3 regions of the Rossellomorea sp. NS-SX7 genome follow, and region 2 is predicted to be linked to each of the others. Evidence: a T-box and tRNA genes for the amino acid it is inferred to sense, from the RefSeq annotation. Region 2 holds a T-box; the other regions hold tRNA genes.
The links. A T-box is a leader RNA that pairs with one kind of tRNA and senses whether it is charged. The one in region 2 lies ahead of thrS (threonine--tRNA ligase), so its partner is inferred to be a tRNA-Thr.
Positions count from the first base shown of each region.

Region 1: it encodes a tRNA-Thr, which carries the amino acid that the T-box ahead of thrS (threonine--tRNA ligase) is inferred to sense. The anticodon was not compared.
Region 3: it encodes a tRNA-Thr, which carries the amino acid that the T-box ahead of thrS (threonine--tRNA ligase) is inferred to sense. The anticodon was not compared.

Region 1 covers NZ_CM128249.1:892,246-896,993, forward strand. Annotated here, with positions in the region: rRNA gene ACUXV2_RS04270 (23S ribosomal RNA) at 1-387, shown strand, start outside; rRNA gene rrf (5S ribosomal RNA) at 556-672, shown strand; tRNA gene ACUXV2_RS04280 (tRNA-Asn) at 680-754, shown strand; tRNA gene ACUXV2_RS04285 (tRNA-Ser) at 758-849, shown strand; tRNA gene ACUXV2_RS04290 (tRNA-Glu) at 864-938, shown strand; tRNA gene ACUXV2_RS04295 (tRNA-Val) at 983-1,058, shown strand; tRNA gene ACUXV2_RS04300 (tRNA-Met) at 1,139-1,212, shown strand; tRNA gene ACUXV2_RS04305 (tRNA-Asp) at 1,220-1,296, shown strand; tRNA gene ACUXV2_RS04310 (tRNA-Phe) at 1,482-1,557, shown strand; tRNA gene ACUXV2_RS04315 (tRNA-Thr) at 1,659-1,734, shown strand; tRNA gene ACUXV2_RS04320 (tRNA-Tyr) at 1,745-1,828, shown strand; tRNA gene ACUXV2_RS04325 (tRNA-Trp) at 1,937-2,010, shown strand; tRNA gene ACUXV2_RS04330 (tRNA-His) at 2,022-2,097, shown strand; tRNA gene ACUXV2_RS04335 (tRNA-Gln) at 2,137-2,208, shown strand; tRNA gene ACUXV2_RS04340 (tRNA-Gly) at 2,216-2,290, shown strand; tRNA gene ACUXV2_RS04345 (tRNA-Cys) at 2,298-2,371, shown strand; tRNA gene ACUXV2_RS04350 (tRNA-Leu) at 2,379-2,463, shown strand; tRNA gene ACUXV2_RS04355 (tRNA-Gly) at 2,466-2,539, shown strand; gene ACUXV2_RS04360 (carbohydrate ABC transporter permease) at 3,212-4,153, shown strand; gene ACUXV2_RS04365 (carbohydrate ABC transporter permease) at 4,153-4,748, shown strand, end outside.
Region 2 covers NZ_CM128249.1:1,637,748-1,642,495, reverse strand. Annotated here, with positions in the region: gene pyrH (UMP kinase) at 1-327, opposite strand, end outside; gene thrS (threonine--tRNA ligase) at 603-1,805, opposite strand; T-box leader at 1,852-2,067, opposite strand; T-box leader at 2,156-2,370, opposite strand; gene ACUXV2_RS07965 (NIPSNAP family protein) at 2,567-2,896, shown strand; gene ACUXV2_RS07960 (YdcF family protein) at 2,893-3,546, shown strand; gene ACUXV2_RS07955 (YitT family protein) at 3,641-4,498, opposite strand.
Region 3 covers NZ_CM128249.1:3,063,808-3,068,555, reverse strand. Annotated here, with positions in the region: rRNA gene ACUXV2_RS15380 (23S ribosomal RNA) at 1-924, shown strand, start outside; rRNA gene rrf (5S ribosomal RNA) at 1,074-1,190, shown strand; tRNA gene ACUXV2_RS15370 (tRNA-Val) at 1,198-1,273, shown strand; tRNA gene ACUXV2_RS15365 (tRNA-Thr) at 1,371-1,446, shown strand; tRNA gene ACUXV2_RS15360 (tRNA-Lys) at 1,474-1,549, shown strand; tRNA gene ACUXV2_RS15355 (tRNA-Leu) at 1,589-1,673, shown strand; tRNA gene ACUXV2_RS15350 (tRNA-Gly) at 1,679-1,753, shown strand; tRNA gene ACUXV2_RS15345 (tRNA-Leu) at 1,763-1,851, shown strand; tRNA gene ACUXV2_RS15340 (tRNA-Arg) at 1,891-1,967, shown strand; tRNA gene ACUXV2_RS15335 (tRNA-Pro) at 1,975-2,051, shown strand; tRNA gene ACUXV2_RS15330 (tRNA-Ala) at 2,060-2,135, shown strand; tRNA gene ACUXV2_RS15325 (tRNA-Met) at 2,226-2,302, shown strand; tRNA gene ACUXV2_RS15320 (tRNA-Ile) at 2,307-2,383, shown strand; tRNA gene ACUXV2_RS15315 (tRNA-Ser) at 2,400-2,492, shown strand; tRNA gene ACUXV2_RS15310 (tRNA-Met) at 2,665-2,738, shown strand; tRNA gene ACUXV2_RS15305 (tRNA-Asp) at 2,816-2,892, shown strand; tRNA gene ACUXV2_RS15300 (tRNA-Phe) at 3,053-3,128, shown strand; tRNA gene ACUXV2_RS15295 (tRNA-His) at 3,155-3,230, shown strand; tRNA gene ACUXV2_RS15290 (tRNA-Gly) at 3,239-3,312, shown strand; tRNA gene ACUXV2_RS15285 (tRNA-Ile) at 3,314-3,390, shown strand; tRNA gene ACUXV2_RS15280 (tRNA-Asn) at 3,400-3,474, shown strand; tRNA gene ACUXV2_RS15275 (tRNA-Ser) at 3,478-3,568, shown strand; tRNA gene ACUXV2_RS15270 (tRNA-Glu) at 3,573-3,644, shown strand; gene ACUXV2_RS15265 (PTS mannitol transporter subunit IICBA) at 3,943-4,748, shown strand, end outside.

The sequences.
Region 1 (4,748 bases), 750 kb from region 2:
TCGCATCCTGGGGCTGTAGTCGGTCCCAAGGGTTGGGCTGTTCGCCCATTAAAGCGGTACGCGAGCTGGGTTCAGAACGTCGTGAGACAGTTCGGTCCCTATCCGTCGTGGGCGCAGGAAATTTGAGAGGAGCTGTCCTTAGTACGAGAGGACCGGGATGGACGCACCGCTGGTGTACCAGTTGTCTTGCCAAAGGCATCGCTGGGTAGCTATGTGCGGAAGGGATAAGTGCTGAAAGCATCTAAGCATGAAGCCCCCCTCGAGATGAGATTTCCCATCACTTTATGTGAGTAAGATCCCTAGAAGATGACTAGGTAGATAGGTCAGAGGTGGAAGCATGGTGACATGTGGAGCTGACTGATACTAATCGATCGAGGACTTAACCACAAAGAGTCATTTTAAATGAACACAACGGCAATACCGGTATTCTTGACATCAATCCTTTATCTAGTTTTCAGGGAATAAATTTCTCTTAAAAAGTACAAAAAAAGTCTTGAAAAATCTTTGAAAGACGATATAATAGTACTTGTCCCTAAAAAAGACATCATAAATTTGTCTGGTGATTATGGCGAAGAGGTCACACCCGTTCCCATGCCGAACACGGAAGTTAAGCTCTTCAGCGCCGATGGTAGTTGGGGGATCTCCCCCTGTGAGAGTAGGACATCGCCAGGCACATCGTTCCGCAGTAGCTCAGTGGTAGAGCTATCGGCTGTTAACCGATCGGTCGCAAGTTCGAATCTTGCCTGCGGAGCCATATGGAGAGCTGTCCGAGTGGTCGAAGGAGCACGATTGGAAATCGTGTAGACGGTCAACGCTGTCTCAAGGGTTCAAATCCCTTGCTCTCCGCCATAACATACTTATATGGCCCGTTGGTCAAGCGGTTAAGACACCGCCCTTTCACGGCGGTAACACGGGTTCGAATCCCGTACGGGTCACCAAAGAAGTTTTTTCGCCTAAGCGAAAAGAACTCACCATACAAATTGGAGGATTAGCTCAGCTGGGAGAGCATCTGCCTTACAAGCAGAGGGTCGGCGGTTCGATCCCGTCATCCTCCACCATAGCTTTTTCACGAAGCATAAAGTAGTGAAAATACCTTTCCTTACTTTAAGGAAAACGCTTTAAGAAGATTTTATATCGTCGCGGGGTGGAGCAGTTCGGTAGCTCGTCGGGCTCATAACCCGAAGGTCGCAGGTTCAAATCCTGTCCCCGCAATACCATTGGTCTGGTAGTTCAGTTGGTTAGAATGCCTGCCTGTCACGCAGGAGGTCGCGGGTTCGAGTCCCGTCCAGACCGCCATTTTATTTGAATAGTTAGAAGTAATAAACAAAAAATACGGCTCAGTAGCTCAGTTGGTAGAGCACGGTGAATAAGCTTCACCGAGTAAACATCAGCGTACAGCTCGAGCAGCAACTTGAATAATCCTTCTGAGAGCTGGACGATGGACAATCGGATACTCAGATTAGGAACGAAAATAATATTATGGCTCAGTAGCTCAGTTGGTAGAGCAATGGACTGAAAATCCATGTGTCGGCGGTTCGATTCCGTCCTGAGCCACCATGTTTTTTTACGAAGCATAGCGGAGTAAAACAAACGTCTTTAATGTTTACCATGTATACAATGATAAGTTTATTAGCCGAAACTTGATCATCATTTTACGTGCCGGTGTAGCTCAACTGGTAGAGCAACTGACTTGTAATCAGTAGGTTGGGGGTTCAAGTCCTCTTGCCGGCACCACTCAACAGATGGAGGGGTAGCGAAGTGGCTAAACGCGGCGGACTGTAAATCCGCTCCTTCGGGTTCGGCAGTTCGAATCTGCCCCCCTCCACCATGATTTTTTACGAAGCGTCAGCGGAGTAAAATAATCTTCTTTAACCTTTGAGCAGCGAAGCGGAGCATTATGCTTATATGCGAAGAGTAAGAAAAAACAAATTTTCATAGGGGCATAGTTTAACGGTAGAACGAAGGTCTCCAAAACCTTTGGTGTGGGTTCGATTCCTACTGCCCCTGCCAATACGATTATGGCGATTGTGGCGAAGTGGTTAACGCACCGGATTGTGGTTCCGGCATTCGTGGGTTCGATTCCCATCAGTCGCCCCATAATTGTCACACTAACAATATAGTGACATATACTATCAGTGGGCTATAGCCAAGCGGTAAGGCATCGCACTTTGACTGCGACATGCGTTGGTTCGAATCCAGCTAGCCCAGTAGTATTGCGGAAGTAGTTCAGTGGTAGAACACCACCTTGCCAAGGTGGGGGTCGCGGGTTCGAATCCCGTCTTCCGCTCCATTCATATGGCGCCATAGCCAAGTGGTAAGGCAGAGGTCTGCAAAACCTTTATCACCGGTTCAAATCCGGTTGGCGCCTCCATATGAATGCCGGTGTGGCGGAATAGGCAGACGCGCACGACTCAAAATCGTGTTCCTCACGGAGTGCCGGTTCGACCCCGGCCACCGGTACCATTGCGGGTGTAGTTTAATGGTAAAACCTCAGCCTTCCAAGCTGATGTCGTGGGTTCGATTCCCATCACCCGCTCCAATCATACATACTTAAGACTTTCTCTTGATGAGGGAGTCTTTTTTGTTTTTAAGGAAAGGAGCTGAAGGATAATGGTTCGAGGATCATGCTTTGTATCTGAAAAATGGAGTAGATAGATCTTGCTTTAATTGGAATGATTCTAAGTTGTACAATTATCGTGAATTCGGAACAAATAATGAGAAATTGGTGCAATTATTTGGAACCCGGTGCAATTAATGAAACATTGGATCAATTTTTTAGTAATTGGGCCAATTAATTTTGAGGAGTCTCCCTGTTCCGCCCTATACGAGTATCCACGGAAGGAAAAAGCATCAGAACGTCTTCTGACCTCCTCTAAAGGCAATTTTTGAGCCATTTCAACCTCATCCTCAGCTTAATATGCCCCTAAACAATCCTCTTCATAAAACCTGCATCACCAACTAAATAAAACTCCTCTATCAAAATGGGAAGTACCGCAATCACTTCCTCATCTTATTAACTCCTAGAATTTTTCTACAATATTCCTCCTACCATAATACTCAATGTTAAGTGGTTAAAAAATGACAAGATAGAGCCACTCCACCATATAGTCAAAATAGTGCACCTTCTTTGTCAATTTTGTTGACCTATTTAAAATAGCATTCCCTTTATACTATAAGAAAGCGGTTACATAACAAAGGGGTGGTGATGCGTGTGGAACCAAAGATAAAGACTGGACCGGTAAGTACCCAAGCACAGATCAAGGCAGTGTCAAAGAGAAAGTTTAAATATAAGAGCTTATTGACGTACGCTGCCTTTGTAGGACCTGCATTACTCTTCTTCCTAGTGATTCAGATTCTGCCCTTTTTAATGGGAGTCTATTATTCTTTCACTTCCTGGAATGGAGTCAGTTCTGTTGTAGAGTGGGTAGGCTTTGACAATTATAAGCAGATTTTCACGAATGACAAAACGTTCTTTAATTCTTTCATGTTTACGACGAAATTTATGTTTGCTGCTGTTATCATCAGTAATTTAATCGGTTTTGGATTTGCTTTACTATTAAATGCGGCACTCAAAACACGTAATATCCTGAGAACGGTGTTTTTTATTCCGAATGTCATCGGCGGGTTATTATTAGGTTTCATCTGGCAGTTCATCTTTGTTAAAGGATTTGCATCTGTCGGGAATATGACGGATATTGCATTCTTTAAAATGCCATGGCTTGGTGATGAGAAGACGGCATTCTGGGGGATTGTCATCGTATTTGCCTGGCAGATCAGCGGTTATATGATGGTCATCTACGTAGCAGCCTTGCAAGGGGTGGATAACTCCCTATTAGAAGCTGCCAAGATGGACGGTGCATCAAATTGGACGCTGCTGACAAAGATCATTATTCCTTTGATTCTTCCGGCATTCACGATTTGTTTCTTCCTTACGATCTCGATGGCATTCAAGATCTTTGATTTGAATATCTCGTTGACAGGCGGAGGGCCATTCAATTCGACTCAGTCTGTAGCGATTAATATTTACCAGGAAGCATTCCAGAATAACCGTTACGGCCTTGGAACGGCGAAATCTATTTTATTCTTTGTGGTCGTGGCAATCTTTACAACGTTCCAGGTAATGCTGACGAAGAAGAAGGAGGTTGAGGCTTAATGGGCAATCGCTATACGAAGAAGACATTTGTACTTGAAATTATCGGGATTGCACTTGGTCTCATCTTCTTGATTCCTTTTTACTTTGTTTTTATCAATTCTGTAAAGCCGTTTGCAGCCATCCTCATTGATGCTGCAGCATGGCCTGAGCAATTTATGTTTTCGAATTATGCCAAGGTATGGGAGATCATTAACTTCCCAAGGGCATTCTGGAATTCACTTGTCATCACTGTGGCAAGCAATATTGGGTTGGTCATCATCAGTTCGATGGCTGCATGGAAGATGGTCCGGACTCCGGGCAAGTTCAGTAAGATCCTGTTTGTTATTTTTGTATCAGCGATGGTCATTCCGTTTCAGACAGTGATGATCCCTCTGATGAAACTCGGAGGAGCATTGAATCTGACAAATAGCATTCCCGGGCTGATCATCATGTACTTCGGATTTGGAGTACCACTATCCCTGTTCTTATTTCATGGTTTTGTAAAAACAGTGCCTGTTGAAATCGAGGAATCAGCAATGATTGACGGATGCAGCCAGTTTGGCGTGTTTTGGAGAATTGTATTTCCTCTCCTGAAGCCGATCACTGTTACAGTCAT
Region 2 (4,748 bases):
TACAGCAGAGACCGGCATGGAGGTCATTACCCTTATTTCCCTATCTGTTTTACTCTTGAGGACGCCCCTCAGCATTAGACTGTTGATGATCGTGCCAAGCGTTCCTATACTATCTGCCTCTACCCTCTCAATCCCCCATTTGTCAGCCAAGTTCCCGCGAAAAATGTTCCCGCCTCCAACCACAATCGATACCTGCACACCCAAATCAACAATCGACAGGATTTCATTTGCAATATGCTCAAGTTGATCGGTTCCGAAATTATTCCCTTCACCGTCAGCCAATGCACCGCCGCTCAGTTTCACCAATACCCGTTCGAATTTCCCCATCATCATACCCCCATTCAGATTATCGCGTGAACCACAAATTACAGGCACCGCTTTCTTTCACCACCAGTCATTACCGGACAAAAAAAGGACCAAAAGTAATAAATACTTTTAGTCCTTAAAAGGAAAAGAAAGAAAGGTATTCCGTTCGATCTGCCTAAGATGAATGATCCCATCCTTCTTCCCCCTTTTTTAAAAATTGCAAATTTCCCTTCAATTAGTCTATATAATATATAAGTCACCGTCAAGAAAAAATACACATATATTCCATTTATTTTCTATTTCTTCATTTCATCCATCACATATTGAATGACTGCTTCAAGACTAAATACCTCGGACTTGCCTTCACGATTTCTCAAGGAAACCTTCCCTTCCTGGCTTTCTTTATTTCCGACAACCATTACACAAGGTACTTTTTCCAGCTGTGCCTCCCTTATTTTATAACCGATTTTTTCACTGCGGTCATCTACTTCCACTCTGATTCCCTTATGGGACAAATGTTGTTTCACATGGAGAGCGTACTCCATTTGTACCTGCGATATCGGAAGAATCTTTACTTGTACCGGGGCAAGCCACAGTGGAAAATTCCCTTCATAATGTTCAATGAGTATGGCCATGAAACGCTCAATGGAACCATAAATGGCACGGTGAATCATGATTGGCCTGTGTACTTTATTATCTTCACCAATGTATTCACAATTGAATTTCTCGGGCATCTGGAAATCAAGCTGCACAGTACCGCACTGCCAGCTGCGTCCGATGGAGTCTACAAGATGAAAGTCGATCTTTGGTCCGTAAAATGAGCCGTCCCCTTCATTGATTTGGTAATCTGCATTTCTACTCTGCAGAACTCTTTCCAAATCTTCTTCGGCTTTATTCCACATCTCTATCGATCCCATATATTCCTCTGGGCGAGTGGACAGTTCAATTTTATATTGAAATCCAAACTTAGCATAAAAAACATCAATCAAATCGAGAACGTTATTCAGCTCCGATTGGACCTGATCCTCCAGCACGAATAAATGTGCATCATCTTGAGTGAAAGTCCTGACCCTGAGCAGCCCGCTTAATGAACCGGAAAGTTCGTGTCGATGGACCAGTCCAAGCTCACCATAACGGATCGGCAGTTCACGATAGCTCCTTCTCTTGCTTTTATAAATCAATACGGCCCCCGGACAATTCATCGGCTTGATTGCATATGATTGATCATCAACTTTCGAGAAATACATATTTTCATGATAATGCTGCCAGTGTCCTGACTGTTCCCACAGCTCCTGTTTCATCATGACCGGTGTCTTTATTTCCTCATATCCTGCTTTTCGATGCTCTTCTTTCCAGAACCTCTCAAGCTCATTTCTGACAACCATTCCCTTAGGCAGGAAAAACGGCATACCCGGTGCTTCCTCCATTGACATAAATAATTCAAGCTGCGCACCAAGCTTCCGATGATTCCTTTTTTCTGCTTCATTTTGAATTGACATGATCATCCCTCCTAAAAATAAATAAAAAAACCGCACTCATCCCCAAGCAAGGGACGTGTGCGGTCGTGGTTCCACCCTAATTCCGAAGCGGTCTCGCTTCGCTCAAAAAAGATAACGGTCTGACCCGATTATGGATACTGAAGGTTCCCCATAATTGCTCTGAGGTGGTGAATCATTCCTATTTCTTCAGGGCTCTCAGCCGGTGACCCCGTTCTCTGGAAAGAAAATCTAAAATGACCCATGTCCTCTTCATTGCTTTTAATCATAACTCTTAATGTATATATGCTGTTGTGAATCAACTACCAAATAAATTGGTCCATTCACAAACAAAAGACCGCACTCATCCCAGTACAAGGGACGTGTGCGGTCGTGGTTCCACCCTAATTCCGAAGCAGTTTCGCTTCGCTCAAAAAAGATAACGGTCTGACCCGATTATGGATACTGTAAATTCCCCATAATTGCTCCGAGGTGGTAAACCATTTCCATTTCTTCAGGGCTCTCAGCCAGTGACCCTGTTCTCTGAAAAAAAATCAAAAATGATTCATGTCCTCTTCATTGCTTTACAGATAGTATATTCAAAACTTTACCAAATCGTTAAAAAGATTATATGGCAGTATTTTCTAATAGTCAATACACCAATTAAATAAACTTTATAACATCACGAAAAACGAATAAACATTAACAAAACAGAAAAAACGTTTAAATAATAGTTGAACAAAAAAGAACAAACGTGTAATATTTTATTCAAGAGGAGGAATATTATGGTATATAGAATGCGGACTTATCAAATTGATCCAGACAAACTTGAACGTTTCAGCGAGTTTTTTCATAACTATTTACTGCCAAACCAGCTTCGATTTGGTTCCAAATTGGTGGGACGATGGGTGAATTCGGATAAGACATCCATTATGGCCATCTGGGAATATAAAGATCTGGCACAGTACAAGTCCATAGAGGAAAAAATCAAACGAACAAACCTGCATAAAAGAGCGCAAATCAGAAAAGATGAGCTGGGTCCCCTATTTTTCTCCACACACCAAGAGTTCTGGGAGATGACAAGCGATTACAGTATGTTAGGAGGATCAAGATGAAACCAGTCATACCCAAAGAATCTGAAATGCCCCAGTTGAATGAAGAACAATTGAAACAAGTCACTGAACTTACCTTTTTCCAGAGCATTCAGCCAAAAAGGTGTGATGCTATCTTTATCTTTAGCGGAACCCATCCAGGTCATTGGGAAAAAGCAATCGAGGCCTACAAACTGAATCTTGCTCCAAGAATCATCGTGACCGGGGGGAGAAGCTTGACTGGCACAGCCCATCCTGAATGGGAAGGGCAGCGCTCTCATTCTATCACGGAAGCATCTGTGATTATTTCTTACCTCCTGCAAGCCGGTATACCCCAAGACAAAATCGTATATGAAGATCAATCGGCGAATTCCCTTGAAAATGTACTATTTGCAAAGGATATCATTGATTTTTCCGAGATAAAATCATTGTTGGTCATCTGTAAAAGCCATGTAGCAGGCAGGCAGATCAGGACACTCATGAAGCATTTCCCACCTGACTTAATTTATATTCCATTTACATTCAATGCGACATATCAGAGTGAGGAAATCAACCGTGAAAACTGGTTGAATACAGAAACAGGACGTAAAAGAGTTTGGGGGGAATACAGGAGAATCATTCACTACGGTCAACTCGGTCATCTTGTCTCACCCGATGAAGAATTGATCCTGTGACACAAAAAAAGAAAAACGCAAACGACAGAAGTCATTTGCGTTTATCCTTCCTTAATATAAAAGCGCGGTAATCAAGGCGCATCTTTATTTTTCATTAATGAATATCAACTTTCTTGAACCTGCCCCCTCTTACTTCAGCTATATCAGCAATCGCAAGGAATGCCGATGGATCGTGTTCAGCCACGATATCTTTCAGCTTTGCTTCTTCCAGTCTGGTAATCACACAAAAGATGACTTTTTTATCATCCCCTGAAAAAGCCCCTTCTCCCTTAAGATATGTAACTCCTCTCCCTAATCGATGGAGGAGCGCATCACCAATCTGTTCGTAATTCTCACTGATGATCCAGACAGATTTAGATTCATCCAGACCCTTGATGGTGATGTCGATCATTTTAAAGGCTACATAGTAAGCAAGCAATGAGTACATGGCCCGATCCCAGCTAAAAACAAAACCTGCGCTTGATAATATGAACAGGTTTACAATCATGATGATTTCCCCGACGGAAAAAGGGAGTTTTTTACTCGAAAGTATGGCGAGGATCTCTGTACCGTCAAGTGATCCCCCGTAGCGAATGACCATTCCCACCCCTATCCCCAAGACGATTCCGCCAAACAGGGATGCGAGCAGTATATCTTGTGTAAAAGCAGGAACAGGATGTAGAAAGAGGGTGGTAACCGAGAGGATGATGATACCGTAGAGAGTTGAAAATGCAAACGTCTTTCCTATCTGCTTATAACCAATGAAAAAGAAAGGAATGTTTAGGATAAATATATATAGTCCAAGTTTCAGGCCGGTTAAGTGGGAGAGGATGATTGAAATCCCTACAATACCTCCGTCTATAACATTGTTCGGTACAAGAAAGATTTCCAGACCGACCCCCATAATGATGGCTCCTATCGTAATCAGGATTACCCTCTTCACCATTTCTTTCCGTGGGATCTTTCTATGCATGACTTGAGGACGTTCAAGGATTTCAGCTTCGTTCAACCTTATCAACCCCCTAATAGATCTATTCATGAATGATTGACCACTTCATTTTGGATTCCAACGTGTTTCACTTATATAGTATATATTCTAGATTGCATCGAAAATACCTGCTGCAGTAAACGGGGAACACGACTGCCAATTCGTTTTCATCTGGGGTGTTTTCTCTAAGATTGTTGTTTTTCGTAAGTGTTTAGGAAATTCACATAAATTGCGT
Region 3 (4,748 bases), 1.4 Mb from region 2:
AACGATCTGGGCACTGTCTCAACGAGAGACTCGGTGAAATTATAGTACCTGTGAAGATGCAGGTTACCCGCGACAGGACGGAAAGACCCCGTGGAGCTTTACTGTAGCCTGATATTGAATTTTGGTACAGCTTGTACAGGATAGGTAGGAGCCTTGGAAGCCGGAGCGCCAGCTTCGGTGGAGGCGTTGGTGGGATACTACCCTGGCTGTATTGAAATTCTAACCCGCGCCCCTTATCGGGGTGGGAGACAGTGTCAGGTGGGCAGTTTGACTGGGGCGGTCGCCTCCTAAAGAGTAACGGAGGCGCCCAAAGGTTCCCTCAGAATGGTTGGAAATCATTCGCAGAGTGTAAAGGCACAAGGGAGCTTGACTGCGAGACCTACAAGTCGAGCAGGGACGAAAGTCGGGCTTAGTGATCCGGTGGTTCCGCATGGAAGGGCCATCGCTCAACGGATAAAAGCTACCCCGGGGATAACAGGCTTATCTCCCCCAAGAGTCCACATCGACGGGGAGGTTTGGCACCTCGATGTCGGCTCATCGCATCCTGGGGCTGTAGTCGGTCCCAAGGGTTGGGCTGTTCGCCCATTAAAGCGGTACGCGAGCTGGGTTCAGAACGTCGTGAGACAGTTCGGTCCCTATCCGTCGTGGGCGCAGGAAATTTGAGAGGAGCTGTCCTTAGTACGAGAGGACCGGGATGGACGCACCGCTGGTGTACCAGTTGTCTTGCCAAAGGCATCGCTGGGTAGCTATGTGCGGAAGGGATAAGTGCTGAAAGCATCTAAGCATGAAGCCCCCCTCGAGATGAGATTTCCCATCACTTTATGTGAGTAAGATCCCTAGAAGATGACTAGGTAGATAGGTCAGAGGTGGAAGCATGGTGACATGTGGAGCTGACTGATACTAATCGATCGAGGACTTAACCACAAAGAGTCATTTTTAAATGAACAACGGCAATACCGGTATTCTTGACATCAATCCTTTATCTAGTTTTCAGGGAATAAATTTTAAATTAATACTTGAAATTTTCTCTGAAAAAGATATAATAATACTTGTCCTTAAAAAAGGATGAACAGTCTGGTGACTATGGCGAAGAGGTCACACCCGTTCCCATGCCGAACACGGAAGTTAAGCTCTTCAGCGCCGATGGTAGTTGGGGGATCTCCCCCTGTGAGAGTAGGACGTCGCCAGGCATAATATGGAGGATTAGCTCAGCTGGGAGAGCATCTGCCTTACAAGCAGAGGGTCGGCGGTTCGATCCCGTCATCCTCCACCATGCTTTTTTACGAAGCGAAGCGGAGTAAAATAAGCGTCCTTAATCTCTACAATGTATTCAATGCTTCGTCTAACAGACAAGCCTGTAATATAACCACGCCGGTGTAGCTCAACTGGTAGAGCAACTGACTTGTAATCAGTAGGTTGGGGGTTCAAGTCCTCTTGCCGGCACCACTTTGGTTTAAATCTCATAACTTTTATGAGCCATTAGCTCAGTTGGTAGAGCATCTGACTTTTAATCAGAGGGTCGAAGGTTCGAGTCCTTCATGGCTCACCATTGATTTTTGCTCAGGCAGAACATCATATCTTTTATCATGCGGGTGTGGCGGAATTGGCAGACGCACCAGACTTAGGATCTGGCGCCGCAAGGCGTGGGGGTTCAAGTCCCTTCACCCGCACCATTTACGCGGAAGTAGTTCAGTGGTAGAACACCACCTTGCCAAGGTGGGGGTCGCGGGTTCGAATCCCGTCTTCCGCTCCAACGATTTTTGCCGGGGTGGCGGAACTGGCAGACGCACAGGACTTAAAATCCTGCGGTAGGTGACTACCGTACCGGTTCGATTCCGGTCCTCGGCACCAGAGTTTTTTTGTGAAAGAAAATAACATTCATAATATTAAGCGCCCGTAGCTCAATTGGATAGAGCGTTTGACTACGGATCAAAAGGTTAGGGGTTCGACTCCTCTCGGGCGCGCCATCTATTTCGGGAAGTAGCTCAGCTTGGTAGAGCACTTGGTTTGGGACCAAGGGGTCGCAGGTTCGAATCCTGTCTTCCCGACCACCTTAGATGGGGCCTTAGCTCAGCTGGGAGAGCGCCTGCTTTGCACGCAGGAGGTCAGCGGTTCGATCCCGCTAGGCTCCACCAAGATTTTTTACGCAGCGTAAGCGGAGTAAAACAATCTTCCATATTATTTTGCTTCAGCAAAATATCTACAATTAGATATAAATGTTTCTTGGCGGTGTAGCTCAGCTGGCTAGAGCGTACGGTTCATACCCGTGAGGTCGGGGGTTCGATCCCCTCCGCCGCTACCAATACGGACCTTTAGCTCAGTTGGTTAGAGCAGACGGCTCATAACCGTCCGGTCGTAGGTTCGAGTCCTACAAGGTCCACCATTTACATTTAAAACACGGAGGAATACCCAAGTCCGGCTGAAGGGATCGGTCTTGAAAACCGACAGGGGTGTTAAAGCCCGCGGGGGTTCGAATCCCTCTTCCTCCGCCATATTCCCTTTTAAATTATTATCGTCGCGGGGTGGAGCACGTCCGAATAATCTTCGGAGCTTTCACATCAGCGCACCGACGGAGCAGCAGCTTGAATAAGCTTACTGAAGTCGGGGTGGTTCTAACGGATATTAATTCGTGAGGTCACAATTTAATTTAACTCTTATTATCGTCGCGGGGTGGAGCAGTTCGGTAGCTCGTCGGGCTCATAACCCGAAGGTCGCAGGTTCAAATCCTGTCCCCGCAATACCATTTTTGACAAGCTAATACTTATCCTAATCGGTAACCGATGGATGAATATTTTGACTATCGTCAAAAATTCTTGGTCTGGTAGTTCAGTTGGTTAGAATGCCTGCCTGTCACGCAGGAGGTCGCGGGTTCGAGTCCCGTCCAGACCGCCACTAATTACATAGTGTGGATCAGTAGCTCAGTTGGTAGAGCACGGTGAATAAGCTTCATCGATTATGCATCAGCGTACAGCTTGAGCAGCATCTTGAATAGTCTTTCTGAAAGCTGGACGATGGACTATCACACTCTATGTTTAGGAAATTTACATATGATGGCTCAGTAGCTCAGTTGGTAGAGCAATGGACTGAAAATCCATGTGTCGGCGGTTCGATTCCGTCCTGAGCCACCATTTTTCATTTATATCATACTTTTATGGCGATTGTGGCGAAGTGGTTAACGCACCGGATTGTGGTTCCGGCATTCGTGGGTTCGATTCCCATCAGTCGCCCCATATTTATTGCGGGTGTAGTTTAATGGTAAAACCTCAGCCTTCCAAGCTGATGTCGTGGGTTCGATTCCCATCACCCGCTCCATGGGCCTATAGCTCAGCTGGTTAGAGCGCACGCCTGATAAGCGTGAGGTCGGTGGTTCGAGTCCACTTAGGCCCACCATTTCAATATTCCGCAGTAGCTCAGTGGTAGAGCTATCGGCTGTTAACCGATCGGTCGCAAGTTCGAATCTTGCCTGCGGAGCCATATGGAGAAGTACTCAAGTGGCTGAAGAGGCGCCCCTGCTAAGGGTGTAGGTCGGGCAACTGGCGCGAGGGTTCAAATCCCTCCTTCTCCGCCATTTAGGCCCGTTGGTCAAGCGGTTAAGACACCGCCCTTTCACGGCGGTAACACGGGTTCGAATCCCGTACGGGTCATTTAGGAAGACTATCGTTCAGATAGTCTTTTTTTATTTTTAGCGCAGTTACCCATGATTTTATCAGTTGATGTTCTCTAATACTCTAACGTCCTATGAAAGCTCATAGGGCGTTTTATTTTTGAATGTGATTCCATAAGAAGTGACAATACAGCATTGTATGAGACATGTATATAGGAGAAACAATAGGTTTGTCGTCAGGGGCGTGACAAAGTTAGCTTTCATCTTCCTTGTTGTTCAGCATTTTGTACCATAAGATTGATATATGAGTACTTGATTTATTAGAAAGGAAGAGGAAAATGACTCAATCAACTGTAAAAGTTAAAATACAAAAGTTCGGTAACTTCCTCAGCTCGATGGTATTGCCGAATATCGGTGCTTTCATAGCTTGGGGATTGATTACTGCATTATTCATTCCTACTGGTTTTTTCCCAAATGAAAGCCTTGCCAAATTAGTCGGACCGATGGTGACGTATCTGCTGCCGCTCCTGATTGGATACACAGGTGGTAAGCTTGTGCATGATCAGCGCGGAGGCGTCGTAGGTGCGATCGCCACAATGGGTGTCATTGTCGGTGCACCGGATACACCGATGTTCCTTGGCGCTATGGTGATGGGACCGCTTGGAGCATTTGTCATCAAAAAATTCGATGGTGCGATCGAAGGTAGAGTCAGAGCTGGCTTTGAAATGCTCGTCAATAACTTCTCAGCGGGTATTCTTGGAGGAATCCTGGCAATCCTTGCGTTTCTTGGTGTCGGTCCTGCCGTTCATGGATTCACGAATCTTCTTGTTGCCGGTGTTGACTGGCTTGTAGGGGCAGGTTTACTGCCGTTGACAAGCCTATTGATCGAACCTGCAAAAATCTTATTCCTGAACAATGCCATCAACCATGGTGTTCTTTCACCGATCGGTTTGGAACAGGTTCAACAAACCGGTCAGTCACTGCTGTTCTTATTGGAGGCGAATCCGGGACCAGGTCTCGGTGTCCTATTGGCGTTCATGCTGTTCGGCAAAGGGACGGCAAAGCAATCCGCTCCGGGTGCGGCGATCATTCACTTCCTTGGTGGGATCCATGAGATCTACTTCCCGTACGTCCTGATGAAACC